4 regions of the Bradyrhizobium sp. Unk1 genome follow, and region 4 is predicted to be linked to each of the others. Evidence: predicted binding sites of a transcription regulator. Region 4 holds the regulator's gene; each other region holds the start of a gene.

Region 1 (7,571 bases), on a different contig from region 4:
GCTACGAGATGGGCGCGGTCGATTACGTGCCGGTGCCGGTCGTGCCGGAGGTGCTGCGCGCCAAGATCAAGGTGTTTGCCGAACTCTACCGCAAGACCCGCGAGCTCGAACGGCTTAACCAGGAGCTCGAGGACCGCGTTCGCGCACGCACGGCCGAACTGGAGAATTCCACCGCGAAGCTGCGCGAGAGCGAGGAGCGGCGCAGCATGGCGATCGCCGCCGGCAAGATGGGATCCTGGGATTGGGACTGGGTCAACGGCGACTGGATGTGGGACGAAGGCCAGTACCGCATCTTCGGCGTGACGCCGGAGACCTTCAATGTCACCTCAGCCAACATCCAGGCGCTGCTGCACCCTGATGACGTCGACCAGTTCGGCCAGGCGATTGCCGCGTTCAATACCGGCGCGCACGCCTATGAAGGCGAGTTTCGCGTCAGCCGGCCCGATGGCGAGGTGCGCTGGTGCGTCGGCACGGCAGCCGCGACAGTGGACCAGGGCGGCCGCGTGGTACGCGTGAGCGGCGTCACCGTGGACATCACCGAACGCAAACGCGCGGAAGAGAGACAAAACCTGCTTGCGCGCGAGGTGGATCATCGCGCCAAGAATGCGCTGGCGCTGGCGCAATCGATCGTGCGCCTCACCCGCGCCGACGAGGTCAAGGCTTACGTCAACGCCGTCGAGGGGCGCATCAACGCGCTGGCGCGCGTGCACACGATCCTGTCGCTGTCGAGCTGGCAGGGCGCCGAACTCTCGAGGCTGATCGACGAGGAGCTCGCGCCCTACTCGCTCGGCGGCCAGATCAAGCTGGCCGGTCCGGAAGTTCAGCTGGTGCCGGCGACAGCGCAGACGCTGGCGCTGGCGCTGCATGAGCTCTTCACCAACTCGGCGAAATATGGCGCGCTCTCGACGCGGTCGGGGCGGCTTGCGATCGGCTGGCAGGTCGAGGACGACCACCTCACACTGACCTGGGACGAAACCGGCGGTCCGCTGGTGAGGACGCCGAAATCCCGTGGCTTCGGCACGCGGAGCCTGCTTGCCAGTGTGGAATCGCAACTCGGCGGACAGGCGGAGTTCGACTGGCGTGCCGAAGGCCTGTTGTGCCGGCTCGAGGTGCCTCTGACGCGGAAGACCGTAGGGCCGGCGGCCGCGAGCAAGTTCGACGCGGCTCCGTCCGAACCCCTTCAGCGGGCCTCAGGCTAGAGCGTTTGCGAGCGAAGTGGGCTCCGAGGAAAGCGCGTGAAAGCGAGAATCCGGAGCCTCGGTTCTGATTCCCTCAGAAACGATAATGCTCTAGCGCGCCGCAGCGACCCTCATCGGCTGCATCGCCTGCGGTTCGTCAGCGACACGTCCTTCCAGCCAGGCTTCCGTTTGCGAAAGCTCGCGCAGCGCCCGCGCGTAACGGCGGGCTGCGCTCCGCTCGGCGCCGCGCGGCAGCCTGCGCGCCTTGCGCAGCATGTCCGCAGCGGCGTTGCGATAGGCCAGCGAGCGATAGAGAAAGACGACCTTACCCATATCGAATGTTCCCGTGTTGATGGCATTCATCCTCGCAAGACCGCCATGAACGTCGGATGAAGCGGGGAATGACAAAATCGTCATGAGAATGGAACCCGCAATCGTCGTGCGCGTTTTATGCCACACCGCGAGGCGGTTCCATGCGCGGGAAAAAGTCGCCGAGCCTCATCTCTCCGACCGGCGTCATCAAGCTGATGACGCATGCGATGATGGGCGCAGCCCTCGGCCTTGTCTTCGGTCTCGCCGTCGTCCTGTTCAATCCGGCGGTCGCGAATTTGCTGAACCACGGCGGGCATTCGGCCGCCATGGTCTTCATCATCACACTGGTGACGACGTTCGCGATCGGCGCGACGCTCACGGGCCTGGTGTTCATCCTCGCCGAGGACAAGGAATTTTGAAGCGCGCGTGACGCGCGCCGAGCGCTTTCATTCGGAACTCCTGCGGCAAATGGCGGTTGGCTGCCTGCGTCAATTCAACCCAGGGAGTTCCCACGCATGAAAACCACCAAGCTCGCTCTCACCGTGATGTTGGCAACCGGCCTCGCCGCCGCTCCGTTCGCCGCGCAGGCCAAGTCGCACAAGGCCAAGCAGGGATCCTCGATGTCCTCGTCGCAGACCACAGGCGCCAACACCAAGTCCTCCAAGGGCGCTGATCCCTCCGGTCAAGGTGGTTCTGGCCCCGGCTCAGACCAAGGGGGCACCATGACGAACAACAAGGGCGGGATGAGCAACACCAAGTGATCTCCGGCCGACAATCAAAGGCCTCGCGGCGACGCGGGGCCTTTCGCTTTGGAGCTGGAGTTTGGAGCTGGATTGGGAATCCTTCCAGCGTCACATCGCTAAGGCGGCCGTCCCGCAGCATTCGCCTTCACGAGATGCTCGAGCTGTGCACGTTTGCGTGCGATCAGGAGCTGCGCTGCGGCATCGTCGAGACCCTCGCGCTGCAATTGCCGGATAGCGGAGCCGAGTTCGAGAATTTCGGCGCGCAGTTTTAGAATCCGGTACGTGTCCGGGTCTTCCTCCACCGCACGCTCCCAAAATTCTCAGCGGCGCGCGATCACGCGCAGCGGACTGCCGGATGTCGTTGCAGGACGAAGGCGTACCCGCTCGCGGACGTCAGGCAAGACATCGCCGCCACCGGCCGCCTTCCATTCGCCGATCAGCAGGTTGATTTTCCGGCGCATATCCATCTGCGCCAGGGCCTTTTCTGTGCAGTCGCGGTCGCGATTGACGAGGTCGCGTACAGACACCTCGATGCCGGCCATTTCGAGCCTCAAGGCGCTGATTTTGCGTCGAATTTCATTAATTCTGTTGTCCATGGCTTGTTAGAACAAAATAAGAACATATAGTCAAGTCACGATTTGAGAACGGAGAGGTCAGATGCAGGTTCAGGGTAAATACGACGCCAGGGTTTTCCTCGCGGAGCAGATGACGCGCGCACAGGGGCTGAGGCTGAAGCGTCTGAGCGAGGAGGCCTATCAGCCCACTCAATACGATCGGGCTCTGTCCTCCACTGAGGCTGCGCGCCGCATTCGAGCGCTGGAAGACGAGATCGAGTTGGCGAACTCCTTCTGAGGAGAGCGCCGCGCTTGGAACGTTGGGTCAGTGATGCGGTTCTCTCCCCGGGCCAAGGGAGAGAGTTGATGGCACGCAAGGCAAAGAAGCGCCGCTACTCACGCAGCTCCGGCAGCGATGTCGAGCGCGAGATGCGTCGTTACAAGAAGGGCACCGCGAAAAGCGGCCCCGGCGGTCGTGGCGGACGCGTGAAGAGTCGCAAGCAGGCGATCGCAATCGGTCTGTCGGAAGCGCGCGCGAAGGGCAAGAAGATCCCGAAGAAAGCGTCGAAGCGAAAGACCTCCAAAAAGAAGACGGCCAAGAAGACGACCAGGAAGACGACCAAGAAGACGACCAAGAAAACGAAGAAGACCTCGAAGCGCAAATCCAGCAAGCGGTAGCGCCGACCCGAGTCAGATCATGCTGCCCGGCATGAAGCAGCGGATCGAAATCCCGAACGCAGTCTTCACCGGCCACACCATGGTGTGGCCAGCCCGGTTTGGCTCCGTGATGACGGCCTCATCAGGCACGTCCACCCACTGCCCGTCGAGCCGCACGCGATAGTGCCCATCGTGCGATTCCCAATCGGGATCGGAAACAGCAAAGCCATCTGCATCCGAGCAGCAGGGCCCGAGATGGCTGCGCAAGCTGTCGAACCAGGGTTTCAGGGGCGAGTTGGCGTAACGGCCATCGTCGCGCCCCAAGGCGCTTCCGGTCGTCAGAACAAGCGGCGCCACGAGCAGCGCACACCTCAGCGAGAGCTTCAATCGATCCATGTCGGCACCGATCAAATGCGAACCACCGGTTCCACAAGAGGGCCGGGCGTTCGAGGTTCCACTCCTGCAATTCGCCTGGGCGTCTTCATTGACGCCAAAGCCCAACACGCGATTCCGAACTGTGACGAGCGAACGCGGCTTTTTCGGACGAACCCGTCATCAAGACTGCCGTTAACGAGAATGTTATCGGCGTCTGTGGGAATCTTCCAGACGTGCACGAAAAAGGCGGCCCGCAGGCCGCCTTTTGAGTTTGCCGCAGGAAGCGCGAGGCTTACGCTAGCGGCACCGCGACGAACCGCGTCGCTTCCTGGCTCTTCACCTGCAACAGCACGCTGTTCTTGCCGGATGACTTGGCCTGCGCCAGCTCGGAGCGGACGTCGCCGACATTGGCGACGGCCTTGCCGCCGACATTGAGAATGACGTCGCCGGTCTGGATGCCGCGCTGCGCGGCGGGTCCCTGCGGATCGACCTCGGTGACGACGACGCCCTTCTGGCCCGCGCCCTGGACGTCGCCGGCCGGCGCCAGGCTGAGACCGAGGCGCGGCGTGCCGGTGTTCGGCTGCGCCTTGCCCTCGCCGGCCTTGGCCTGCCGCTCGTTCGGCAACTCGCCGAGGGCGAGCGTCACCGTCTTGCTCGCGCCATTGTGGAAGACGTCGAGCTTCACGGAGGTGCCCGGCGCCAGGGTGGCAATGGTGCGGGCGAGATCGCGGGAGTCCTTGATCGCGGTACCGTTGACGGCGGTGATGACGTCGCCCGCCTCGATGCCGGCCTTCGCCGCGGGGCTGCCGTCCTGCGGATTGTCCACGATCGCGCCCCGCGCCTCCTTGAGGCCGAGACTGTCGGCGATCTCGGCGCTCACCGGCTGCACCTGGACGCCGAGCCAGCCGCGGGTGACCGAGCCCTTGTCCTTCAGCTGCGCGACGACGAGCTTCGCGGTGGAAGCCGGAATGTCGAAGCCGATACCGACCGAACCGCCGGAGGGTGAGAAGATCGCGGTGTTCACGCCGATCACATTGCCGTTCATGTCGAAGGCCGGACCGCCGGAATTGCCCTTGTTGATCGGCGCGTCGATCTGGATGAAGTCGTCATAGGGACCGTTGCCGATGTCGCGACCGTTGGCCGAGACGATGCCGGCGGTCACGGTGCCGCCGAGGCCGAAGGGATTGCCGACCGCGACGACCCAGTCGCCGATCCGCGGCTTCTGGTCGGAGAATTTGACGAACGGGAAGTCCTTCTTGCCCTCGACCTTGATCAGAGCGAGATCGGTCTTCGGATCGGTGCCGACCACCTTCGCGGTGTAGCTCGTGCCGTCATCCATGGTCACCTGTACCGACTCGGCGTGATCGACGACGTGGTTGTTGGTCACGGCATAGCCGTCGGCGGAGATGAAGAAGCCGGAACCCTCGCCCGTGATCATCTGGTGGCGCTGGCGCGGCATGCCGTTCATGCCACCCGGGCCGCGGAAGCCGAACTGCCGCGAAAACTGGTCGAACGGCGAATCTTCGTCCGAATCCATCCGGTTCTGTTGCAGCATCGCGCTCTTGTCATTGTCCTGGTCGATCCTGACCCGCACCGAGATGACGGCGGGTTTGACCTTGCTGACGAGATCGCCGAAGCCCGGCGGGGTCGCGGCGGCTTCCGCGGCCTGGGCCGGCGCGACGAAGGAGTTCAGACCGAACTGCGACGAAGCGGGAGAGGCAGCCAGCACGGCCACGCCAAGCGCGGCCACGGTGCCCAGCAGCGCAAGCCGGCGCGGCTTCAAGATCTTGCGGGTCGTGGTGGTGTCGGAATTGACGCGATCGTTCATGTCGAAATGTCCATGTTGGGTAAGTCGCCTTGCACCCAACATGGACATCGTCACCTTACGGCGTCCCGTCCGTCCGATTAAATCTTGGCAAAGGTGCCGCGGCCAGCGGCCCGGCCGAAAATCAGGGCTGCATATTTGATGCGGCTCAACACAGGCCACGTGCGCAGTGATAGACTGCGGCCACTGGATGATGTCCATCGGAGGCACGCCATGTACAAAGACATTCTCGTCCACATCCCGACCGAGCGCCCGATGCACGCGGTGATCGACGGCTCGATCTCGCTCGCGGCGAGACTCAACGCGCACATCGACGCGGTCGCCGTCGGGTACGTTGCGAGCAGCACTGCCTACGTCATGGATGGCGGTGCCGCCGTAGCGGCCGTATTCGAGATGGAGCGCGAGCGCGCGCTGGAGCGGGCCGAGGCCGCATTGGCGATATTCCAGAGCGAAGCCAGGAGCGCCGGCATCTCCTGCACCTGCCACCCGCTCGGCGCAATCCCGGCGGATGCAGCCGGCTCGCTCGGCGAGATGGCGCGGCTCCACGATCTCAGCATCGTGCTGCAGCCCGATCCGGCGCAAGGCTCATTCGACAATGATATGCCCGGCGAGATCCTGTTCCAGGCGGGCGGACCAGTGCTGTTCCTGCCCTACACCTTTCGTGGGCCAGTCAAGGCGAACCGGATCGGCATCTGCTGGGATGGCAGCCGCCTCGCCGCCCGCGCGATGCGCGACGCCGCTCCCTTGCTGGCCCGCGCCGAGGAGATCGTGATCATCACGATCAACGAAGCCGACGCCGTTCCCGACGAGGTCTCGGCAAGCCATCTGGCAAGACACCTCGGACGGCGCGGATTGTCGACCCGCACGGTCAGCCTGTCGGCGGCACGCGCCGACATCCAGCCGACCATCCTGTCGCTGGCCGCCGACGAGAGCCTCGACCTCCTGGTCATGGGCGGCTACGGCCACTCGCGGTTGCAGGAACGCTTCCTCGGCGGCGTCACCCGTGCCATGCTGGAAGCCATGACGGTCCCGACGCTGATGTCGCATTGATCGAGAGATGATCCGCAACGGACCGACGCCCTCACGCCGCAGCGGGAGTGTCAAATGGCGCAGTGGCGATGGCGTCGTCCTCGGGTTGCGCATTGCACGCGTCGAAATGCGCCTTCAGCGCAATCTCGGCGAGATATTCGAAATGTTCGGCTTGGCCAAGGAGTTGCCAGTTCTGAAGCGGCCGATAGGCCGCCTGCTGACGACAGAGAGACGCCAGCGCCCGGTAGCGACGTACGTTCTCCATGAGACCCTCCCTCGCATTCACTGAGCTTATTGCCCTGATTTACGTCAGGCCGATGGCGGATATGCAAAACATTTACTGCATGCGAAGCGCCCCGCGCAACCTGGGTTAACGTCTGGAAAACGCGCAGGCCCCCGTTGGTTCCTCTCGGACGACTCCACGTGGAACTCATTGGCTGGACGTAGCGCCGGCGCGCGACGGAGATGCAGATCAGATCAAGATACCGTTCGATCGATTCCGGCCACCCGATGAAATTGCCCTGCATTTCTGCGCAGAACTCTCGCGCGAGGAAGGCCCGCCGCGCTGTGCCGCATGCCCTGTAGAACCCCGGACAGAAGTGGCACGCCAAGGCACGACCAGTGCGACGCCGGCTCTGCCACGCCTGTATGCCGTATTCTACCGGGTGAGCGCGGTCTCGCCGGCCCGGATCGTCTGTGCCGAACCATGTTGCAGCTTCGGAACCCTGCCGGCTTCCGCAGCAGCGCGGATGGCGGCGATGTTGACCGCATAATCCGCGCTGCTCTTGCCGCGGAACACGGCCGATCCAGCCACGAGGGTGTCGGCGCCCGCGGCAGCCACGGCGGCGGCATTGTCGCGCGTAATGCCGCCATCGACCTCGAGCCGGATCGGCCGGCC
Region 2 (7,571 bases), on a different contig from region 4:
GCGGCGAAGGAGAGCGTCGAGATCGAGCCCGAGGCGCTCGGCATCATCGCGCGCGCCGCGGAAGGCTCGGTGCGCGACTCTCTGTCGCTGCTCGACCAGGCGATCGCACACGCGGCAGGCACCGTGAAGGCGGATGCGGTCAGGCAGATGCTTGGGCTCGCCGACCGCACCCGCGTCATCGACCTGTTCGATTCGCTGGCGCGCGGCGACATCGCGAGCGCCTTCAGGGAGTTCCGCGACCAGTACGACGTCGGCGCCGATCCGATCGTCGTGCTGTCGGACCTCGCCGAGTTCGTCAATTTCGTCACCCGCGTGAAGATCGTGCCGGCGACCGCCGACAACGTCGCCTATGGCGAGACCGAGCGCGTGCGCGCGCGGGATTTCGCCTCGAAGATCTCGATGCGCGTGCTGTCGCGGATGTGGCAGATGCTGCTCAAGGGCATCACCGAGGTGCAGGCCGCGACGCGCCCCGCAGCGGCCGCCGAAATGGTGCTGGTGCGCATCGCCTATGTCGCCGACCTGCCGACGCCCGACGAAGCGATCAAGATGCTGGAGCAGAACGGCGGCGGCTCGCCGGTCGTGGGGGGCGGAAGTGCCGCACGCAGCGGCGCGCCGGGTGCACCGGTGGCCTCCGCGGCGCCGGTTGCCTCGGCTGCACCCATGCGCGCACCGACCTCGTCACCGGCCGGGTTCGGCGGCGGCGCTGCCCGGCCGCAGATGGCCGCGCCCGCGCCGGATCCGCAAGCGGCCGCACCCCAACTGCGCATCACGAGCTTCACCCAGCTCGTCGCGGTCGCCGGGCAGAAGCGCGATCTCATGACCAAGGGCGCGCTCGAAGGCGACATGCGCCTCGTTCGTTTCGAGGAGGGCCGGCTGGAAGTCGCGCTCGAGCCCAACGCCTCCAAGACCATGATTTCGGAGCTCGCGCGAAAATTCGAGCTCTGGACCGGCCGGCGCTGGACCGTGATCGTCTCCAACGAGCAGGGCCAGCCGACGCTGCGTTCGGTGAGCCAGGCGGCGAAGCAGGAACATGCGCGCTCCGCCGAAGCCGATCCGCGCGTGCAGGAGGTGCTGTCGCGTTTTCCCGGTGCGAAGGTCGTCGAGGTCCGCAGGCTTGCCCCCGAGGCGCCGGAAACCAATATGAATGCGGACTATGGCAGTGACGATCCGCCCGATGGTTCCGACGGCGACGATCTCTGATTCGGTTATCGAGGACAGCACCGATGGTCGATATTTTCGGCATGATGAAGCAGGCGCAGCAGCTGCAATCCAAGATGCAGGAGATGCAGGATCAGCTCTCCAACGTCGAGGTCGAAGGCATCTCCGGCGGCGGGCTCGTCGCCGTGCGCATGACCGCGAAGATGGACGTGAAGGGCATCAAGATCGATCCCTCGCTGATGAAGCCGGAGGAGCGCGAGGTGCTCGAGGACCTGCTCGTCACCGCCCTCGGCGATGCCCGCCGCAAGGCCGAGACGGCCGTGCAGGAGAAGATGCAGGCGCTTACGGGCGGGCTCAGCCTGCCGCCGGGTATGTTCGGCCAATAAGATGGGTTCGGTTGCAGGTCCCGAAATCGAGCGGCTGGTCCAGCTCCTCGCACGGCTGCCGGGCTTGGGCCCGCGCTCCGCGCGGCGTGCGGCGCTGCATCTGATCAAGAAGCGCGAAGCGCTGATGATGCCGCTGTCCTCGGCCCTGCAGGTCGCGCTCGACAAGGTCCAGGTCTGCAAGACCTGCGGCAACATCGACACGCAAAATCCCTGCACGGTCTGCACCGATCCGAAGCGCGATCCCACCATCATCGTCGTCGTCGCCGATGTCGCCGACCTCTGGGCGCTGGAACGGGCCAATGCGACCCAGGGGCGCTATCACGTGCTGGGCGCGACCTTGTCGCCGCTCGACGGCGTCGGCCCGCAGGATCTCACCATCGACGCGCTGGTCGCGCGCGCGCATGCTGCCGAGGTGCACGAAATCATCCTGGCGCTGAACGCGACGGTCGACGGCCAGACCACGGCGCACTACATCACCGACCTGCTTCAGGACGCCAACGTAAAAGTAACCCGGCTGGCCCATGGTGTGCCGGTCGGTGGCGAGCTTGATTTTCTCGACGAAGGTACGCTATCGGCCGCCATGCGGCAGCGGACCCTGTTCTAGCCATCCAGACTTACGGAACGGACGACATGACGAAACTTTTCGCCACACGATCGGCTTTGGTCGCGACGATGATGCTGCTGGCGACCCCGGCCATCTCCGCGCAGCAGGACGACGGGGCGCCGCCACCGCCGAAGCCCGGCAAGCCGATCAGTGCCGGCGAGGTGCTCTCGGGCGAATTGAACGCAATGAAGGTGCGCGACGTCAAGAACGTCGGCAAGCGGATTGCGATGTACCAGATCACCTCGGAGCCGCGTCGACTGCCGGCGCCGAACGGGCTGTGCAATCTCGAGACCGGCCCCGAGACGTTCCAGCTCGTCACCTCGAGCGACGCGCAGGCCACGCAGCTGAAATCGTTTGTCGGCAAGGAGATCTCGGTCAAGGTCGACGAAGTCGCCTGCGCCAGCGATCCCGGCCAGATGAGCGAAGCCGTGATCACGAAGTGGAGCCTGATCAGGAAGCAGTAGGGGGGCGAAAATATCGACGTCGTCTCCACGATTCCGGTGTCGTCGCCCGGCTTGACCGGGCGACCCAGTACGCCGCGGCAGCTGTGATGAACCTCGATGTCTCTGGAATACTGGATCGCCCGCTTTCGCGGGCGATGACCAAGACCGGGACTACACCCTCACCGGCCCCAGCGCCTCGAAATGCCCGCGCTTCTGCAGCCAGGCCAGCAGAACCAGGCTCGGGATCGCCACCAGCACGCAAATCGCGAAGAACAGCGGCCAGCCGGTCGTCTCCGCGACATAGCCCGCACTCGCTGACAGATACGTGCGCCCGACTGCCGCAAGCGCGGTGAGCAGCGCGTATTGCGTCGCCGTGTGCAGCGGATTCTGGCACAGCGCGGAGAGATAGGCGACGAAGATCACGGTGCCGATGGCGCTGGTGAAGTTCTCGCAGGTGATGGCAAAGGCCAGCGCCCATTGGCTGGTGCCGACGAAGGCCAGCCAGGAGAAGGAGAGATTGGCGAGCGCCTGCACCACGCCGCCGATCCACAGGCTGGTCGCAAGCGAATAGCGCCGCGCGAGGAAGCCGCCGGCAAAGCCGCCGATCAGCGTTGCCGCGAGGCCGACGCCCTTCACGATCGCCGCATAATCGTTGCGGGAAAAGCCGAGGTCGATCACGAACGGCGCGGTCATCGTGCCAGAGAAGGCATCGGTGAACTTGAACAGCACGACGAAGGCGAGCGCGGCGAGCGCGTCCTTGCGCGACAGGAATTCCGAGAAAGCCCCGATCGCCGCGTGCAGCACGCGCGCGAACGCCGTCTCGGTTTGTGTCGCGGCTTCCGCCCGCACCGATTGCTCGGGCTCGGTCGCGGCCAGCGCGGTAATCGTGCCGATCAGCACCATCGCCGCCATCACCACGTAGCCCCACATCCAGGCCGACGCGCGCGGAATGCCGGTGCCCTCGAAGCCGGACACGATGAACAGCGCGCCCGCGGTCGAGACCAGCATGCCGATGCGATAGGCCGCGACATAGGACGCCATTCCGGCGGCCTGCTCGCTCTCCGGCAGGCTCTCGACGCGGAAGGCGTCGACCACGATGTCCTGCGTCGAGGAGGTGGTCGCGACCAGCAGCGCGCCGAGCGCGACGTAGAACGGCGAGCGCGCGGGATCGGTCAGCGCCAGCAGCAGGATCGCGATGATCAGCAATAGCTGCGAGAACAGCAGCCAGCCGCGCCGCCGTCCGAACGCGCGGGTGAATAGGGGCACATGCAGCGCATCCACCAGCGGCGCCCACAGGAATTTCAGCGTGTAGGGCGTGCCGACCAGCGCAAACAGCCCGATGGTCTTGAGATCGACCCCGGCCTCGCGCATCCACACCAGCAGCGTCGAGCCCGACAGCGCCAGCGGCAGCCCCGAGGAGAAACCGAGGAACAGCACGATCAGCACCCGCGGTTGCAGGTAAACGGCCAGGCCGTCGCGCCAGGAGGTGGGGGCCGTGTCGGCGCCGGCAGGGGAGGTCGCGTCGGGTGCGGTCATGGGGAGGTGTTAGCAGATTCTGGGGGCCACAAGTGAGGTGTCGTCGCCCGGCTTGACCGGGCGACCCCAGTATCCCAGAGGCCGGAGTTATGGAGGACCCGCGATCCCCGAATAGAGATCGTTCCAATCCGGATTGTCTTTCTCGATCAGCGCGATCTTCCAGTCGCGCTTCCACTTCTTCAGTCGTTTCTCCGTTTGATCGCATTCTCGGGATCATCGAACTGCTCGAAATAAACTAGCTTCACGACGCCGTAATCCTTCGTGAAGCTCTCGACCAACTGCAATTTGTGTTCGGCTACGCGACGGATGAGGTCATTTGTCACGCCAATGTAGAGCGTGCCACCAATCTTGCTGGCTAGGATGTACACGTAGTAGCAGCGTGCGCCCATCTGCCGTCTCTGGGATACTGGGTCGCCCGGTCAAGCCGGGCGACGACAGTGTGCCTCAAAACTCACTCCCCCGCCTGGAGCTTCCGCGGGAACAGCTCCGCGGCACCTGCCGCCACCAGATGCGATCCCTCCGGCGCATCGGTCTTGCTGAAATCGAGCTCCTCGATTCTCCCGGCGCGCTTCTCGATCTTGTCGGCGGAGATCAGCACCTGCCGGACGTCCTCGTTCGCGTCGGCAAAATGCTTCTGCAATTTCAGCACGCGGTCGCGCAGGCGTCCCAAATCGTCGCCGAGCTTGATCACCTCGGTGCGGATCTGATCGGCGGCGTCGCGCATGCGCGCGTCCTTCATGATCTGCTGCATCACCTGGATCGCGAGCATCAGTAGCGAAGGCGACACCAGCACGACACGGGCGCGATAGGCCTTCTGGATCACATCGTCGAAACCGTCATGGATCTCGGCGTAGACCGATTCCGACGGCACGAACATCAGCGCCATCTCCTGGGTCTCGCCGGTGACGAGATATTTGTCGGCGATGTCGCTGACATGCTTCATCACGTCGCCGCGCAGCCGCTGCGTGGCGATGCGCCGCTCCTCGTCGGTGCGGGCGTCGTGCAGCGCGGTCATCGCCTCCAGCGGAAATTTGGCGTCGATGCAGAGCGGACGCTGGTCGGGCAGGAACACCACGCAGTCCGGCCGCTTGCCGGTCGAGAGCGTGAACTGGAATTCGTAAGAACCCTTTGGAAGCCCGTCCTGGACGATCGCCTCCATCCGCGCCTGGCCGAAGGCGCCGCGCGACTGCTTGTTGGCGAGCACGTCGCGGAGCGTCGTCACCTGCGTGGTGAGGTCGGTGAGGTTCTTGTGCGCGTTGTCGATGATGCCGAGCCGCTCGTGCAGCGCGCGCAGGCTCTCCATGGTGTTGCGGGTCGAGTGTTCCATGGACTGGCCGACCCGATGGGTCACCGAATCCAGCCGCTCGTTGACCGCGCGCGCCATGTCGGCCTGGCGGCCGGCCAGCGCCTGGGTCATGGCGTCGGCGCGGCCGGCAGCTTCGCTCTGGGCGTGCAGCACCTGGCTGAGGCGCTCCTCGAGCTCGTCCGCGCGGATGGCATTGGCCATGGCGAGTTCCGCACCGCGCCGTCCCGAGCGGGCGATCACCACCGCAATCACCACCAGCAGGATGAGGACGAGGGCGCCGAAGCCGATCAGCGCATCAATGGTGCGGACCGGCCAGTCGCCAGCCAGGAAAATGATCTCGTTCATGGCGGCCCTTGTAGCCGATTCGACACCCTCCGCGAACGAATAGCGAACGCTTATGGTTAACAGCCCCTTAATTTTTATGGTTAACGAAACCTGAAGTTTTATGGTTAGCGGAGGGTTAACGGAGTTCCTCGCCGCATTGACCGCATCCGGCATGCGGCTTAAATCGCGGCCATGGCCCTCAGAGAAATCATCATCCTGCCCGACAAGCAGCTGCGTCTGGTCTCCAAGCCGATCGAGAAGGTCACGACGGAGATCCGCAAGCTTGCCGACGACATGTTCGAGACCATGTACGACGCGCCCGGTATCGGCCTCGCGGCGATCCAGATCGCGCAGCCTCTGCGGCTGATCACCATGGACCTCGCCAAGCCCGACCCGGACGGCGAGACCAAGCCGGAGCCGCGCGTCTTCATCAACCCCGAGATCATCGCGTCTTCCGAGGATCTGTCGATCTACGAGGAAGGCTGCCTGTCGATCCCCGAATATTACGAGGAGGTCGAGCGGCCTGCGAAGGTGCGCGTGCGCTTCACCGACCTCGACGGCAAGGTGCACGAGGAGGACGCCGAAGGCCTCTACGCCACCTGCATCCAGCACGAGATCGACCATCTCAACGGTGTGCTATTCGTCGACTATCTGTCAAAACTCAAGCGCGACCGCGTCATCAAGAAGTTCGAGAAAGCCGCCAAGCGCGCGGAGTAAGTCATTTGTAAGCACCGGTGCTGCCGCGAACTCCCATGCGCTCCCTCCCCCCTTGCGGGGAAGGGCGGGGGAGAGGGGTAGCCCAGGCGGAAGTCTAACCGGGGCGAAGAACTGGTCCGCGCTCATACCGAGAGAGCGCGTCGTGTGGCACCCCTCTCCCTAGCCCTCCCCCGCAAGGGGGGAGGGAACATACCGAGTCCTTGTCATGCCCCTCCGCCTCATCTTCATGGGCACGCCCGATTTCTCCGTGCCGACGCTGCTCGAGCTGGTCTCGCACGGCCACGAGATCGCGGCGGTCTATACGCGCGCGCCCAAGCCCGGCGGACGGCGCGGCCTGCAATTGCAGCCGACCCCGGTCGAGGAAGCCGCGCGAAAGCTTGGCGTGCCCGTGCTGACGCCGAAGTCGCTGAAGACGCCCGAAGCGCTCGACGAGTTTCGCGCCTTCGACGCCGATGCCGCCGTCGTCGTCGCCTATGGCATGATCCTGCCGCAGGCGATCCTCGATGCGCCGAAGCTCGGCTGTTACAATCTGCACGCCTCGCTGCTGCCGCGCTGGCGCGGCGCTGCGCCGATCAACCGCGCCGTCATGGAAGGCGATGCCGAGAGCGGCGTCATGGTGATGAAGATGGATGTCGGCCTCGACACCGGCGACGTCGCCATGGCCGAGCGCATCGCGATCCCCGACAACATGACCGCAATCGATCTGCATGACCGTCTCTCCCGGCTCGGTGCCGATCTGATGGTGCGCGCGATGGCCGCACTCGCCCGCGGCGGGCTCCAGCTCAAGAAGCAGAGCGAGGATGGCGTCACCTACGCCGCCAAGATCGACAAGGCCGAAGCCCGGATCGACTGGACCAGGCCCGCGCGCGCCGTGCTGCGCCACATCCACGGATTGTCGCCGTTTCCCGGCGCCTGGGCCGAGCTTGAGAACGCACGCGTGAAAATCCTGCGCTGCGAGCTGGCAAAGGGCTCCGGCGCACCCGGCGCGGTGCTCGACGACCAGCTCACGATTGCCTGCGGCGAGGGCGCGGTCCGCATCCTCGAGCTGCAACGCGAAGGCAAGGCGCGGATGCAGGCCACGGACTTTCTGCGCGGCG
Region 3 (7,571 bases), on a different contig from region 4:
GCGATTGGCACTCAGGGGCGCGCAGGGGTGCTGCAGTGAAGATCCTTCCAATATGTTAAATCATGAAAGCTCCGCCATTAAGGTCAAGCGTCACCCCAGTCATGAAGCCCGCTTCGTCGGAGGCAAGATAGGCAGTGGCGGCAGCTATCTCCGCGGCCGTTCCCAAACGCGCTACTGGAATCCGAGACATGCATTGCTCATTGGACTTTAGCGCAGAGGCGACCATAGCCGTCTCGATACGGCCCGGCGCAGCGAATTCACAGTTACACCGTGCTGCCCGACTTCGGATGCCAACGTTCTTGCCAAAGCCATTATTCCAGCCTTTGACGCTGCATAGTGGGCTCGGCAAAGTCCGGTCGAGTCCTTCCAGCCTGTGAGCCCATATTGATAATGCGCCCCCATCGTTGCGAGACCATATGCGGTAAACACGCCTTGCAGCATAGGAAAGCACCAGTAAGATTTATATCACAGGACCTGTCGCCATTGGTCGAGCGCAATTTCGCCTACGCTTGGCTTTTTACCCTCTCGTTTCGGCGAGATACCGGCGTTATTGACAAGAATATCGACTTTGCCGAAGCGAGCGATCGTCTCATCGACCAGCTTGGTTTCGTATTCCCGCATCTCCTTGATTTTCGTGGATTGTTCTCGCTCAGTGGCTTGGGCCTGGCGCCGCGCGACTGGCACGAATGCTCGGCGAGAAGAGGAACCTGCTAGTGCGTCCCGCCAATGCGCGTATTAGTTTTCCATTGGTGAGTTGGTACGGAGCCGAGGCCCTGCCGGAGACCTCAATGATAGCGGAATGATCGTTCTTGCCATCCTCACGAGCGGCCGATCAGTCTTGCTTACAGACGACGCCGATTGTGCGCACCTCATGCATTCGAACGCGAATAGAATAGATCCTCTCTTCGCTACTCATCACGGCGCGCGCTTCAATTCGAGTCCAGCGTCAGTGCCCATGCCCAATCGAAACGACGGCGCCCTCGTCTCTTACGGTTATCGTAACGTCTAGATGCGCCATCCGCCTTCCTCGATGATGCGTGCTTTGTTCCGATTGCGGACAGCGCGCGTGGAATAGAAACGGACAGGTCCTAGGCATCAATCAGCGCTGCATAGCCCGCGGGGGTCGCGGCCGCAGGTAGCCCGCGATCATAAAAAACGGTCACTCACCCTGAAAACTCTGTCTGCATGAGGCTCAATCCTGAAAATCCTTCTGTGGCCGTGAATTTCGTTGGCCTCGCTTTCGGCGCACGGACCAGACTCTACTCCACGAAAAATACTCTCCTAAGGCAGGAAATCTGAAAAACCTTCACATTGTCCGTCGCAGATTTTTGCCGAAAGGAGGCCGCAAGTGTTTCGACCTCACTCAACCCCGCAAAAGTTGAGCCTGAAAGCTCAATTCCAGATGGAAGTCCCACCAAAACGCAGGATTAATTCATCGAATGCGTCGTAATTGGACCACGAGATGTTTACTTTTGTTCTCTTTTTGTTCTAAGGTGGATTTATGGCTTTCCTTACGGAGCAGGAACTAGAAAGCCTGCGCATTGATCAGAGCGTCTTCCATATCGTCGGCCCGGGAGAGGAACATTTTCAGCTGCTGGCAGCTTTCGATCCGGGCCGATATTCGCCTTTTTTTCTGGGCCGCGTGCGCTCGGTCAACAGTGGGAACCGCTACGAATTTCTGGAGGATGCCTCCGTGCGGGCGCAACTGACACGGATCAGTCGCGACAAGAGCACCTTCCAGGAGGAAAGCGAGAAGCTGGCGACTTCATTCAACGGAGCCCATGGTGGCAGCACGGCCGTCGGGGCCTTCCTTATCTTCTCCTTGTCCTGTTCAACCGGACGGCTGTTTGCACTTCTGAAATTCGAGGATGAAAAAGTTCTCAGCTACGACTACGACGTCAGTCGCGGCCGGTCGGGGAAGCCTAGGCCGACCTTCGGCGAAATCGAACGTACTTTTGTCCAGAACCGTAACGCATTGCAGAAGGCCGCGCTCATCAAGCTGCGCAAAGACGGCGACGAAATCTGCGTTGTCGATCGCCAGAATCCGCAGCGGCCTGCCGCGTATTTCGAGCAGTTCCTGCTCGTTCGACGCCAGCGGACGGAAGTAGAGCTGACCAAGGCAATCATCGACGTCACACGCAACATTGCACAAAAGCACAAGGACATACTTCCGCAAGAAGCGATGAAAAATCTGGCGCAACGCCTCTACGACGCCAGCCAATCAGGTGGATCCGTCGACGGCGAGAACGCTGAAAGTTGGCTGAAGAGCATATTCGGTCCGCTGCCTGACGACAGCCCAGTGGTAACGGACTTTAAGGCAAAGCTGAAGCGCGAAGGAATGGCGGGCGAATCGTTTGTGCTCCAAAAGAATGCGATTGCGGCGCCCAGAAACCGTCGTGTCGAGACGGCGAGCGGAGTGAAACTGACCTTTCCTGCCGGTTTGACGCCATCAGTCATTTCGGTCGATCGCGACAAGGGCGAGATCATCATCAAAGACAAGATCACACTCGATGACTTCGAGCTCAACATATCTGGTCGAGTGCGTTCGTGAGCTAGTTGCGAACGGCGCCTCGGCAGACGAGCGTGTTGATGCCCTCGTATTGCGGGGGCGGCTGCCGTCCGCCAACGCGCAGGTGGCCTGGCTGGGATTCGCCGACGAAATCCCGTCCCCCTTCTCGACGTTGCAAGTCTATGATCCGGCGCTCGGTGGCGATCTCGTTGCGGGTGACGTCTTCGATTCGACGCGCGAGGTGGTGATCACGCTTGGAAAGCCCGCCGCTGAGGCTTGCGCCTTTTTTGTTTTCCAATCCGGCGTTCCACAATACCTGGCGCAACGGAGCGTCCTTCCCCGCCTCGCTATCGTCGATTTCAACTCCACTCAGGCATTTCGCGCGCGAGGACTACAGGTAGTTTCGTGGGATTTGGCACAGCCGATTTCGTCTCCAGAATTCGTATTGTGCCCCATCGACCCAACTCGTTATGTCCGCGACTTTGTGCCCGATCGTGAGATCGTCAGCGATCTCAGTCCCTGGATTCTAGAGGCTACGCCAGCAGCTCCATCGCCGGCGTATCGAGCTTGGGAAAGGGTTGCTGCCCGCAGATTGCTGGGCGGTCTCGTTTCCCGAGCTTGGCTCGAGGACAGCCAGGTTTGGCTGCAAGCGGCAGCGACGCCTCCAATCTATCGCATCAAAGCCGATAATCCTGCCCTGCCGGGCGCGCGCTCTCCTCTGACTGAAGCCGCGCACTGGGTCTTTCTTTCTGGAACCGATATCGAGGCGCGCCATCTGCTCTTTTCCGGCGAGCTGGCTCGGGCGAGCCGTCCTCAGCAAGATCTCGCCACGACGTTGGAGCAGGCGCTTGAGGCGGCTAAGGCTGCCTATGAAGCTCACGTCCAATCATCTAGCCGCGAAACACTGAAGGCGCTCGCTGATCTCCGCAAGACCGTCATTGATGAGACTCAAAAAGTCGCGCAACGGGCGCAAGATCTTGCAGCGACCCTCTGGCGCGACCTGGCTATCTCGGCGGCACCTTTCATATTGAAGATTCTGGGTGACGCGACCAAGGCACCGAATCCTCTCATCTCTTCCTTGTTCTACTTTTCTGCTGCCCTATTCATAGGTCTTTCATTTTGGCTGCAATGGCGCATCAATAGCGCGTTTTTCGAAAGTCAGACTTCTTCCCGGCGGAGCTGGCTGCAAAGTCTTTATAGTTATATCTCCGTTCGGGAGCGGGAAGAAATCGCTGAAACGCCAATCGAGCAAGCGATGAAGAACTATCGCGAAACACGTGGCGTCTTGCTTTTTGTCTATGTGCTATTGATCGTCGTGCTTATTGCTGCCGGTGTGCATACTCTCTACGGCGAAACGCCTGTCTCTTCGACCTCCAACTCAGGCGCCACCCCTAGCTCATCAGCAGTTCCGACCAAGCCGCCGTAGGATTCAAAGCTCGCTCTTTCGGGTGCCTAGGGAGCTAGGCTCGCCAAGAAGCAGGGCTCGATTAAATGTCGGCGATCCGTCGACATAGGTGTCCAGGAACGCTTCGTCGAAGCGGCGGATGCGGCTGTACAAGTCGGCGATGTGCGACGACGACCAGCGGTGCTGCGCAAACTCCCCGTATGTGCGGTCCTCGATCGCGATGCGCTTGTCTGCGGGTGGTGGTTCACCCCGCATCTACCCAGTTCGCGTGGATCCGAAGCGCCACCGGCGAGGTAGTGTGTCCATTGAATTCGAGCATGCCCATCGTCACTCCTCATCCTTGTGCTACGCCCCAGATCTCAACGGTCGTCGGCGGGGTATGCACCAAGGGCATCGGCACCAGCGTCATGGGTGGAAGCACTCCACCCACACAATCCGCGAGCGTCGCGACGAAAGCGAGCGTCTCGGCCTCGGTGCCGTTCGATTTGAAATAGCAGACCATGAGCTTCAAATCCGCAGGCCTGCGGCCAAAGGGACGCAGTAGATCCTCGATGTAGCCCATCGTGAAACGGGTCTGCGGCAGGAGTTCGCCGGCCAGTACGCGCTCGCCCTTATTGCTGTACGGGCTCAAAGGCACCTGACCGCCCAGCCAAACGACGTCGCGCAGCCGGATGGCCTGGCGATAGGGCGTGGCGTACGTCCAGTCCCACACTCGCTCGGGCCAGCTGTCTTCGCGGGGAATGTACTTGTCAAAGCCGTTGCGAAGCTGACGCATGGCCAAAACATCGACCTTGGTTACAACGCCTGGGTCGAGCCCATGGCAGCGGACCACGGTTGCGACCGGCCCCGGTTCGCGAAAGTAGCTCGCTCGCGCTCTGGAGAGCATCTCCCAATGCTCAGTCGTGGCATAGTAGCCTTCCACCTTAACGCAGTCCTGGAAGGATGCGCCGAGCGCGGTGAGGGCTTCCGCGTGACGATCCATGATGAAGTGGCTCTGGGACCGCCCGTCACCCGGAGCAAACAACGCCCCGTCGGCGTCCTCTGAGGTACGATTGGCCAGCGCGATGAACTCGCCTGCTCGGAGTCCTGCAACGACCGTCCTGCCGCCGAAGAGCGCACGCCTCGCGGCCGGCACCGGGCGAGGAAATACTCGCACGTCGGAATGCGAGCGCCAGCCACGCTGCGCGACCGCCTGGATCTGAATCGCCTGCCTGGAAAACGGCTGCAACGGCTCCGCCAGCGTGCTGACCGCCGGCATTGGATCCGTTTCGAAAAAGCGCGCCAGTGCCGCGATCACCTCCCAATCGTCACGCTCAGCGGTAGTGCACCTTCAGCCGCACCACGTCGTCGAGCGTGCAGGATTCATTGGCTAGCGCCTTCGCCACGTTGGCCATCGCTCCTTCGACCTGCTTGTCGAAATCGCCGGGATGGCGAATCCTTCCCGCTGCGTCAAAATCGCCCGCGCCGCCGACGAAGCTCAGCTCGCCGGCACTGGCAGAAAGGTGGTGGGTGTTAGCAATGGGCAGATTCCAGATGCCTGAGTCCGTCATTGGTGTGCTCCTTCGCGAACCGTCACGTGGCGGACTCCGGGCGGATGCGATCGAGGCGGCGTTTGAGCGCTGCCATGGCTTCGAGAAAACAACAGGAAAGGTTGCTCAATAGCAGACAAAACCCACTACTTGAATGAAGTCGGGCAACGAGCGGAAGCTGCCGCCGAGAAGTTCAAGGACATGCGCGAACCTCTCAACAAAGAAGGCAGCGCTCCCGATGTTCGCCGGAACATGCTTTAGCCCTAAGCCGCCCGGATTTTCGCCATGAGTCGGTCGAGATCGGTGCGGAGACGCGTGCTTTCGCTGGACAGCGTCTGAGCCGAGTTTAGCACCTCTTCCGAGGCCGTGCCGGTCTCCGCGGCGCCGCGATTGACCTGGCCGATATCGATGGCCGCGCTCTGCGTGCCCTGCGCGACGTTCTGTACGCTGCGGGCGATCTCCTGCGTCGCGACGCCCTGCTGCTCGACTGCACCGGCGATCGAGGTGGCGATCGTCGAGATCTGGCCAATTATGGCGCCGATCTCCTTGATGGCGGCGACCGACTCAGCGGTCGCGCCCTGCATGCCCGCGATGTGCGAGGAGACTCTTCCGTCGCTTTGGCAGTCTGGCTCGCCAGCAACTTCACTTCGCTCGCGACGACGGCAAAGCCGCGGCCAGCTTCGCCTGCGCGCGCCGCCTCGATGGTGGCGTTCAATGCGAGCAAGTTGGTTTGCTTGCCAATGGCCGTGATCAGTCTGACGACCTGGCCGATCTGCTGCGCGGCATGCGATAGCTTGCCGATGCGGCCGTCGGTCTCCTTGGTCTGCACAACTGCGGCTTCCGCGATGCGGCTGGAGTCGCGCACCTGACGGCTGATCTCCTCGACCGAGGCAGAAAGCTCTTCGGTGGCAGTCGCGACCGACTGCGTGTTCGAGGAGGCCTGCTCAGAGACGCCTGCGACCTGGCTCGACAGGGTCTGCGTCGTCTCGGCGGTGCGAGTCAAGGTCGAGGCCGCGGATTCCAGCTGCACGGCGGAGGCCGAGACGTTGGAAACGAGGCGCCGACCGCAGTCTCGAAATCATCGGTAAAGCGGATCAGCTCGGCGCGGCGCGTCGCACGCGCTTCCGTGTTCTGCGCTTCGCTGGCCATCGCGTCGCGTTCGGCTTTGGCGATGGCCTGCACCTTGAACTCCTCGACGGCCCCCGCCATCTCGCCGATCTCGTCCTTGCGAGCGAGTCCCGGCAGCACGACGTCGAAATTGCCGGAGGCCAGCTCGCGCATCGCCTTGAACATCGCAATCATCGGACGCGAGATGCCGGTGCCGAGCAAGAAGGCGAGGATGGAGCCGAGCAGCGTGCCGCCGGCGGCGAGCATCAGGATCAATTGCTCGGTCTGGCCGATGGTGCTTTCCGATTCCATTTCCAGCCGCTGCTGATCCGAGACGAGGTCCGCCTTCATTGCGGTTGCCCCCCGCATGATGACACTCGCCGATCCATTGATCGCGGTCACGAGCTCTTCCACCATCTTGGCGTTGGCGACGAGCTTTTCCAGCGCTTCACGATAGGCCCCAAGCAGGACTTCGATATCCTTCAAGCCGGTAACGGTCTTGTCGTCCAACGAATTGACCGCGCCGAGCGAATTCTCGGCCAATTTCAGTCGCGCCAGCGCGCTTGTAGCAATGGCTTGGTCAGAACTGAGGATAAAGTTCGTCGCCGCCGCGCTTGCTGTCTGGAAGTGGGCGTTGACCTGCTTGGTGCCGAATTCGACCGCCTGCGCCTCGCCGCCGGACGCGTTGCGGCCGATGTCGTCGAGCTTGTACATGAGAAGATTGGCATTGCGCTGAAGCTGGCTCCGCACCAAGAGTGCGCTGTCGCGCTTGGCTTGCAGGATCTTGGCAAAGATGGCGGAGAAGTTCGAAATCGCTCGCGAGCTTGTTGAGGCTCTCGAGCCGCGACGGCTTCTTGGTGCCCTTGATCGCCTGGTCGATGGCGTTCTTCAAGCTGGCCTCGGCCCATAGCGCCGTCTTGGCATCATCCTCCTTGCCAGTGACAACGAAATAGCGCGCCGCCGACTGATAGCCGAGCAACTCGCGATCGATGTTGCGAGCAAGGTCGGCCTCAGAAACGCT
Region 4 (7,571 bases):
GTGCTGGCGGGCGCAGAGCCGCTGCCTGAAGAGATGATCGCGCTCGACGCGGCCTTCCATCGCGTGCTCGCGCGCGATGTCGCCGCGCGGCGCACGCAGCCGCCGCAGGCGATGTCGGCAATGGACGGCTATGCGGTGCGCGCGGTCGATGCGGCGAAGACCGACTCCCAGCTCACCCTGATCGGCGAGGTCGCGGCGGGCCGCCCGTTTGCGGGATCGGTCGGCGCCGGCGAGGCCGTGCGTATCTTCACCGGCGGTGTCGTTCCCGATGGCGCTGATGCGGTCGTGATCCAAGAGGATACGGTCGCGGACGGCAAGCGCATCACCATCAAGGAAGCCGCCGTAACGGGGCGGCACATCCGCCCCGCCGGCGTCGACTTCTCGGAAGGCGACGTGCTGCTGTGCAAGGGTATCAGGCTCACCGAGCGCGACCTCGCGCTCGCCGCCGGCATGAATTACCCGCAATTGCCCGTCCGACGACGCCCGAAGGTCGCGATCCTCGCGACCGGCGACGAGTTGGTGATGCCGGGTACCACGCCCGGTCCCGGCCAAATCGTCTATTCCAACGGCTACGCCCTGCACGCGCTCGCCCGCAGCGAGGGCGCCGATACCGTCGACCTCGGCGTTGCCGCCGACACGCTGGCGGCCACCACGGCCGGCATCGGCCGCGCGCGGGAGAGCGGCGCGGACATCCTGATCACGACCGGCGGCGCGTCGGTCGGAGACCACGATCTGGTCCAGCAGGCGCTGAGGGACGAAGGTATCTCGATGGCGTTCTGGAAGATCGCGATGCGGCCGGGCAAGCCGATGATGAACGGGCGGCTCGGCGCGATGCGCGTGATCGGCCTGCCTGGCAATCCCGTGTCATCCTATGTTTGCGGCTTCCTGTTCATGGTGCCGTTGATTCGCGCGCTTTCGGGCCGTTCGATGATTCATCACCGCCGCGAACGCGCGGTGCTCGGCCGCGATGTCGGCGCCAACGACCAGCGCGAGGATTATCTGCGCGCACGCCTCGAACTGCGCGACGACGGCACGCTCGTCGCCGTTCCGGTCAATCACCAGGATTCCTCGCTGCTTGCGAATCTCGCTGCGGCACAGGCACTTCTCGTGCGCGCGCCATTCGCGCCGAAGGCCGAAGCCGGCACGCCTTGCGAGGTCTTGCGGCTGCCCGTCTGATCGCTTCGTTCGCGTGCGTTCCGCGAACTTTGTCGCGTTCACGGTAAATTAAGCAGTTGCGGAACATGTATCGAACATATAGTGTCCGTTCATGATTTGTTTCGAGCATGTAGCGGCTTACTGCTGAATTCAGCGTCTCGGAATCGAACGACATCAACCGGGGGATTTTGGTCGAGATGTTAACGCGCAAACAATACGAGCTCCTGCGGTTCATCAGCGAGCGGCTGAAGGAAAGCGGCGTGCCGCCCTCCTTCGACGAGATGAAGGACGCGCTCGACCTGCGCTCGAAATCGGGCATCCATCGCCTGATCACCGCGCTCGAGGAGCGCGGCTTCATCCGGCGCCTGCCCAACCGGGCCCGCGCCATCGAGGTGATCAAGCTGCCCGAGCTTCAGGCCGCCGCCGGCAGCCGCCGCGGTTTCACGCCGAGCGTCATCGAAGGCAATCTCGGCAAGGTCCGCACGACTTCCAGCCCGCCGGCGGATGAGGGCGAGCGTCCCGTGGCGGTCCCCGTGATGGGCCGCATCGCGGCCGGCACGCCGATCGAGGCCTTGCAGACCCGCAGCCACACCATCAGCGTACCGCCTGACATGCTCGGTTCAGGCGAACATTACGCGCTCGAAGTGCGTGGTGATTCCATGGTCGAGGCCGGCATTCTCGACGGCGACATGGCGCTGATCCAGCGCAACGAGAGCGCCGACACCGGCGATATCGTGGTGGCGCTGATCGACGACGAGGAAGCAACCCTGAAGCGCTTCCGCCGCCGCGGCGCCTCGATCGCGCTCGAGCCCGCCAACGCAGCCTATGAGGTCCGCATCCTCCCGCCCAACCGGGTGAAGATTCAGGGCAAACTGATCGGGCTCTACCGGAAGTACTGATACCGGACGCGCCGGGATCGGTTATTTGGCGCCCCGCGCGCTTTAGATCGGCATCGCCGATCCGAGATTGGAGCGGACGATTGTCCGCTTCCGCTGGATAGTCTTTCTGGTTTCGCGCAGATTATCCGGCCCCTCCTCTGGCGGTAAATCCTCGGCACGCCGCACGAAGCAGCCCTGCTTCGCGGCCTTCAGGTTCGAGGAGAAGTCATGCGCCGGATCGTTCAGATCCCAGTTGCTGTGGCGCTGATCGCAGCATCAGCGTCGCAAGCCTTGGCGTCGCGAGCCTTGGCGTCGAAAGCCTTGGCGTCGAAAGCCTTGGCCGCACAATCGCGACCCCATGTCCGCAACGACACCGCCGTGAGCGAGCGAGCCCGCAAGGCCCGCAACGCCGTCGAGCAACCGTCGCGGCCGGCCTGGCAATATTCCGGCTGGTCGGCGCCTGCGGGGCGCTGACACGCGCCTGCAGAATGCATAGGGGCGGGCTTTGTTCCTAGTGGATTCGGGAAAGATAATGTGATTGCGGCTTGCTGCGGCGAGCCGTAGATTTGCCTACAACCGGGCAGAACCTTTCACATTTCCACTCTGATAGAGGCCTGCGCCTCGATTGAGAGACGTGGGTCGCTATCCCTGCATGAGGAGCACCCGATGTGTGACTACAGCCTGCATGCCGTCGCGTCGCGTCCCGCCGAAGTCGGCGAGACGGTCGTCACGACAACCTTCCGCGGCACCTCGACGCGCGGCTTTGCCTCCGCAGCCGATCCGACCGTCGCGGTCTGCCTGCTCCCGGGAACGGAGCTCGCTTTCGCCGACAACGTCCGCTACGACAATCGCTGGATCTGGACGCGTACCGTCAATTCGCGCGTCGGCAAGTTCGGCAAGATCGATCCGCACATTCCCGATCGCCATCATGATGCGATCGAATTCCCCGACGGCAAATCCGTGCTGGTGACGCAGCTGGTCGAAGGCCAGCGCGCGACCGTGCTGCAACTACCGGTGACCCAGCCGCTCGGCGAGCGCGAGCACAAGCCGCAGATCATCACCGACAGCCGGCCGACCATCACCCGCCTGCCGATCGGCTGACATAGCCATTCCCGGCCGGCAGGTCGGGCCAGGATTGAAAATCGCCATCGCCGGCCGAGGCCGGCGAGATGGTGTCGTTCGTGTCCCGCGAAACTCCCTCGGGCGGACCAAGCCGTTGCGCCTCCCACCGCACGAAGTTTGCGCTGTCCTGCCTGAATTTTGAACGTCCGTTCCGCAGCCAAATGGCCGATGCTTGGTGCGGCTTGAGACGGCGGACACGTTCAATGAAGACCTTCATTCGCGTCGTTGAACTCTGGGTGCCTGACCGCACACGCATGCGGCTGGAATTCGGCGGCAGCCTCTACGGCGAAGGGCTGTCCGCGTTCAGGGCCGTGAGCGAAGATCTGCACTTCGGATATGACGAGGGGCTTCCCGGCAAGGCCTGGGCCAGCGGCCACCCCGTGATCCTCACCAGATTCACCGATTCCTATTTCAAGCGGACCGATCAGGCCATCGCCGCCGGGCTGACATGCGGCGTGGCAGTGCCGGTGTTTTCAGGCGAATTCCTGCAAGCCGTCATGGTGCTGTTCTGCGGCGACGACGAGGCCCATGTCGGCGCGATCGAGCTCTGGCACAACGATGCCGAAACCTCCCACGAGATGGCGCTCGTCGACGGCTATTACGGCACCGCCGAAATGTTCGAATTCAACTCCCGCCACACCAGATTTCCGCGTGGCTTCGGCCTGCCCGGCCGCATCTGGAAAGCCGGCCTGCCGCTGGTCATCAAGGACCTGTACGATGCCAGGAGTTTTCTGCGCTGGGAGGACGCCGCCAAGGTCGGAATCAATCTCGGGGTCGGCGTTCCCTATCGGACCGGCACCGATCAGACCTGGGTGCTGACGTTCCTCTCGGCGCAGGCGACCCCGATTGCACGACGCTTCGAGATCTGGGTCCCGGACGAGGCCCGCTCCGCGCTGGTCTTCCGCGCCGGCGATTGCAGCGCGCAGACCGACCTCGCCGCGCTCTATGCGACGAAATCCATCGCCAAAGGCGAAGGCAGCATCGGCGGGGCCTGGGCCACCGGCATGCCCGCGCTCAACGACGATCTCGCACGTGACGGCTCGGCCGCGGCCTCGCAGGCCTGCGCCTCTGGACTGAGCCAGATGGTCGTCCTGCCGGTGATCGGCAACGCCAGGCTCGATGCCGTGCTGGCCTGGTATCTGTAACCCGTCCGCTCAATCCTCGGCCTGCAGGTCGGCTTCCGATGGCGTCGCATCGCGGTTGCGGGAAGCCGCCGCCTGCGGCCCAAGGCTCGCGCCGAAATCCGCCTCGCCGGCAACCGCCGGCGACCACGGACGGTCCGCTCCCCTTGCCTTCGCCGCCTGAACCACAAAGCCGTCGCCGCTTCGCGTCAACGCCAGCGCGCCCTGCCTTGCGAGACGCTGACGGTCGACAACCATCGCCGCGCAATCCGGCGGCGCCGGCCGCGCCGTCACCACCAGCGCGGAGCGGCTGCAATCGTCAGCCAATGAATCGATGCGCAAGGCCAGCGCGACCAGGCGCCCGTCGGCAAGCGGCGTCACGCAGCCGGCCTCGTCGCACGACACGCCGGCGGCCAGTGAGGCACTGCCGGCGTCGCGCGGATCGGCGTCTCCGGCGAGCCATTCCTTCAGAAGAAAACCGTCCTTGCTCGACCTGATCAGATGCAGGTGTCCATCCCTGCCCCGCACCGCGACGCTCTGGCCGTCACCGGCGATCAGGACATCGGGCTGCCGCGCGCACAGTCCCCAGAGGATCGCGGCTAACAGCACCACCGCGCCGGCCCAGCGCAACGGCGTGCGCAACAAGCCCATCACGATGATTCCCAAGCTTGCAGCGATCAGCGGCGCGATGCCGAAGGCCGAGATGCGGCCGACCGCGCCCGGCAAAGCGGCCACCCAGCGCGACACCGCAACCATCCAGTCGATGCCGATCCCCATCAGCCACCAGAACGGACCATCAAGTCCGAACGGCGCTGCAATCAAACCCAACAGGCCCGCGGGCATCACCAGGGCCGAGACCACCGGCATCGCCCCGAGGTTGGCGAGCACGCCGAACGGAGTGACGCGGTGGAAGTGGTAAGCGGCATAGGGCGTGGTCGCGAGCCCCGCGATCAGCGAGGCCAGGAACAGCATCGCGATTTCGCGCCCGCCCCACATCGCAATCCGCGCGGTCGCCGAATGATCGGGCGACGCAAACAGGTTCGGCATGCCGATCTGCACCAGCGCCACCAGTCCGAGCGTCGCGGCGAAGGACATTTGAAAACTCGGATGCACAAGTGCCTCCGGTGCGACCGCGAGCACGATTAACGCGGCCACCGCCAGCGTGCGGAAGGTGATGGCGCGGCGATCGACCATGACCGCGATCAGCACCACCGCGGTCATGAAGAACGATCTTTGCGTCGCGACCTCCGCGCCCGACAGCAGCAGATAGAACGCGGCTGCGACAAGTGCGGCGGCCGCCGACCATTTCTTGATGGCAAAGCCCGCCGCCATTCCGGGGATCAACGCCAGCAGCGCGCGCACCGCGAAGAACACGACGCCGGCGACGACCGCCATGTGATAGCCGGAAATCGAGAGCACATGGCCGAGCCCCGAGATGAACATGGCGTCGTTGACGGGCGTGGTAATCGCATCGCGCCGGCCCGTGAGCAGCGCGGTCGCGATCGCCCGGTTGTCGCCCTCGAGCGTGACGCGGATGCGCGCGTCGATCGCATCGCGCAGACCCTGCATGAAGGCGGCATAACGCAGCCGCAAGCCACCGGCATCCGGCGGCACCGATGCCGCAATCGTGCCCATCACGAAGCCGGAGGCGCCGATGCCCTGGAAGAACATGTCGCGCGAAAAGTCATAGCTGCCGGGCCGCACCGGCGACAACGGCGGCAACAGCCGCGCCTTCAACTGCACGAAGCTGCCGACTTCGGGCGCAGTCCCCTTGCGCACGGAGAGGCGCACGCGCTCGAGCTTGACGTCGCTGCGCTGCGCCTCCATCGCCGTGACGCGCAGCACGAAGCGGTCGGTGCGCTCGCGGATGTCGCGGGTCTCGACGAAGCCCGACAGCGAGACGGAATAGAGCGGCTTTGCCAGCACCGTGTGCGCGATCCGCGCTGTCTTCCAGGTCGCCGTGGCAAGACCGGCCGCGACCGCCGCGATCATGATCGCCGGCGCAAACAACCGGCTCCGCCGCAACTGCACGGCGCCAAGCATGAGTGCGATGGCCGTTGCGGCAACGACCCACAGCACCGGCTCATGATCGGCGGCAAAGTAGAGCGCGATACCGCCGCCGAACGCGACCGGCATCACCCACGGCAACAATCGCCCGGCGCCGGCCTCGGCGCGCGCCCATTCGCGCAGGGTCCCGGCCAGCGACGTCCAGAGGTCGAACCCTGCCGGCACGAGGCCGCCCGCGGATGCAGCTCGGCCGACGGGCCAAGTCCCCGCAATCCAAGTCCCCGCGATCCAAGTCCCCGCGATCCCCTGGGACCGAACTGGCCGGCCCGGCTCCGCCATTCCCTGCACCTTACGATACGCGACAGGCCTGGAGGCTACCGGAACGTGCAGGCAGGCGAATAGCGGTACGGATCAGGAACGGAGCGAAGGTCCCCCTACTTTTCCTCTTCCATCGTCACGGCGACGTCCGCCTTGGCCGAGAGCCGGACCTTGTTGCCCTCGACACCGGCGACGAGGCCCTTGTCGATGAAGTGATGGTGGCCCTTGTGGCTGCCCTCGCCGCTGTCCTTCTTGGTCAGCTTGATGCGGTTGCCCTCGACCTTGTCGACCGTGCCGATGTGGACGCCATCGGCGCCGATGACTTCCATATGCTCTGCGATGTTCTGCATGGTGGGTTCCTTGTTGGACCCACCCCAACGCGCGGGGGCAGCGTTCGTTGCTATCGCCGCAATGACGATGCCGTGGGCGGCAGCAACATCAGATCAACGGCGCACGCGACGAGGCATGGTGATTGACGATCTTCCAGTCGCCGTGCTCGCGGAGGATGACCCAGCTCATCTTGACCGAGAACTCCGCCCTCTCGCCGGCGAGGTCAAACGACACGATCGCGGCCATGTTGATCAGGTCCGGGCTGGCTTGCGCGGCGCGCACCTCGGAAAACGCAGCACTCGGCTGGCGCCAGCGCGGCAGGCCGTTGAAGTAATCGGCGACGCCGTCCCTGCCCCGATAGAGCTTTGGATTGGAGCCGAAGAAGAACGCGTTCTTCGCATAGAGCGACGACAGTGCAGCCGCATCGAGTGTCGCGAAGCCGGCGCACCATTTCGCGATGATGGCGGAAACGATGGCGTCGGCCTCACTGTTCATATGCCCGATCCCCTCAGCCCTTGGCGACTTCCTTCGCGAACGTGTCGCGCAGGCCGATGGTGCGCGAAAACACCGGCTTGCCCGGCGTCGAGTCCTTGTCGCGCACGAAATAGCCCTGACGCTCGAACTGCATCGGCTCGGTCGA

Evidence for each region. The regulator LexA, encoded in region 4, represses DNA repair genes until DNA is damaged. The targets are predictions, from matches to a motif close to TGTTCNNNNTGTGTTCNG.
Region 1: AC5ZFO_RS28650 (DUF3072 domain-containing protein) is a predicted target of LexA. The motif match lies at 2,837-2,854, and genes of this name have one in related genera.
Region 2: AC5ZFO_RS41490 (DNA recombination protein RmuC) is a predicted target of LexA. The motif match lies at 5,810-5,827, and genes of this name have one in related genera.
Region 3: AC5ZFO_RS43285 (nucleoid-associated protein) is a predicted target of LexA. The motif match lies at 1,474-1,491, and genes of this name have one in related genera.

What each region holds. Positions count from the first base shown of each region.
Region 1 is NZ_JCAMOP010000025.1:43,358-50,928, reverse strand. It holds gene AC5ZFO_RS28680 (HWE histidine kinase domain-containing protein) at 1-1,199, shown strand, start outside; gene AC5ZFO_RS28675 (hypothetical protein) at 1,290-1,595, opposite strand; gene AC5ZFO_RS28670 (hypothetical protein) at 1,652-1,909, shown strand; gene AC5ZFO_RS28665 (hypothetical protein) at 2,006-2,251, shown strand; gene AC5ZFO_RS28660 (hypothetical protein) at 2,350-2,535, opposite strand; gene AC5ZFO_RS28655 (hypothetical protein) at 2,554-2,775, opposite strand; gene AC5ZFO_RS28650 (DUF3072 domain-containing protein) at 2,891-3,085, shown strand; gene AC5ZFO_RS28645 (DUF6496 domain-containing protein) at 3,154-3,465, shown strand; gene AC5ZFO_RS28640 (hypothetical protein) at 3,478-3,840, opposite strand; gene AC5ZFO_RS28635 (Do family serine endopeptidase) at 4,112-5,647, opposite strand; gene AC5ZFO_RS28630 (universal stress protein) at 5,858-6,694, shown strand; gene AC5ZFO_RS28625 (hypothetical protein) at 6,726-6,938, opposite strand; gene rpe (ribulose-phosphate 3-epimerase) at 7,332-7,571, opposite strand, start outside.
Region 2 is NZ_JCAMOP010000054.1:24,538-32,108, reverse strand. It holds gene AC5ZFO_RS41520 (DNA polymerase III subunit gamma/tau) at 1-1,200, shown strand, start outside; gene AC5ZFO_RS41515 (YbaB/EbfC family nucleoid-associated protein) at 1,224-1,544, shown strand; gene recR (recombination mediator RecR) at 1,546-2,148, shown strand; gene AC5ZFO_RS41505 (hypothetical protein) at 2,175-2,612, shown strand; gene AC5ZFO_RS41500 (AmpG family muropeptide MFS transporter) at 2,763-4,127, opposite strand; partial or broken gene AC5ZFO_RS41495 (GIY-YIG nuclease family protein) at 4,215-4,516, opposite strand; gene AC5ZFO_RS41490 (DNA recombination protein RmuC) at 4,579-5,778, opposite strand; gene def (peptide deformylase) at 5,950-6,474, shown strand; gene fmt (methionyl-tRNA formyltransferase) at 6,680-7,571, shown strand, end outside.
Region 3 is NZ_JCAMOP010000062.1:20,528-28,098, forward strand. It holds partial or broken gene AC5ZFO_RS43270 (SDR family oxidoreductase) at 56-336, opposite strand; gene AC5ZFO_RS43275 (SDR family NAD(P)-dependent oxidoreductase) at 312-497, opposite strand; gene AC5ZFO_RS43280 (SDR family oxidoreductase) at 466-621, opposite strand; gene AC5ZFO_RS43285 (nucleoid-associated protein) at 1,502-2,551, shown strand; gene AC5ZFO_RS43290 (hypothetical protein) at 2,511-3,935, shown strand; gene AC5ZFO_RS43295 (hypothetical protein) at 3,939-4,169, opposite strand; gene AC5ZFO_RS43300 (Rid family hydrolase) at 4,249-5,211, opposite strand; gene AC5ZFO_RS43305 (RidA family protein) at 5,228-5,464, opposite strand; partial or broken gene AC5ZFO_RS43310 (methyl-accepting chemotaxis protein) at 5,707-7,571, opposite strand, start outside.
Region 4 is NZ_JCAMOP010000007.1:220,966-228,536, reverse strand. It holds gene AC5ZFO_RS11685 (molybdopterin molybdotransferase MoeA) at 1-1,176, shown strand, start outside; gene lexA (transcriptional repressor LexA) at 1,353-2,054, shown strand; gene AC5ZFO_RS11675 (hypothetical protein) at 2,700-3,134, shown strand; gene AC5ZFO_RS11670 (GAF domain-containing protein) at 3,359-4,300, shown strand; gene AC5ZFO_RS11665 (ComEC/Rec2 family competence protein) at 4,310-6,622, opposite strand; gene AC5ZFO_RS11660 (DUF2171 domain-containing protein) at 6,718-6,951, opposite strand; gene AC5ZFO_RS11655 (YybH family protein) at 7,040-7,426, opposite strand; gene AC5ZFO_RS11650 (glutamine--tRNA ligase/YqeY domain fusion protein) at 7,440-7,571, opposite strand, start outside.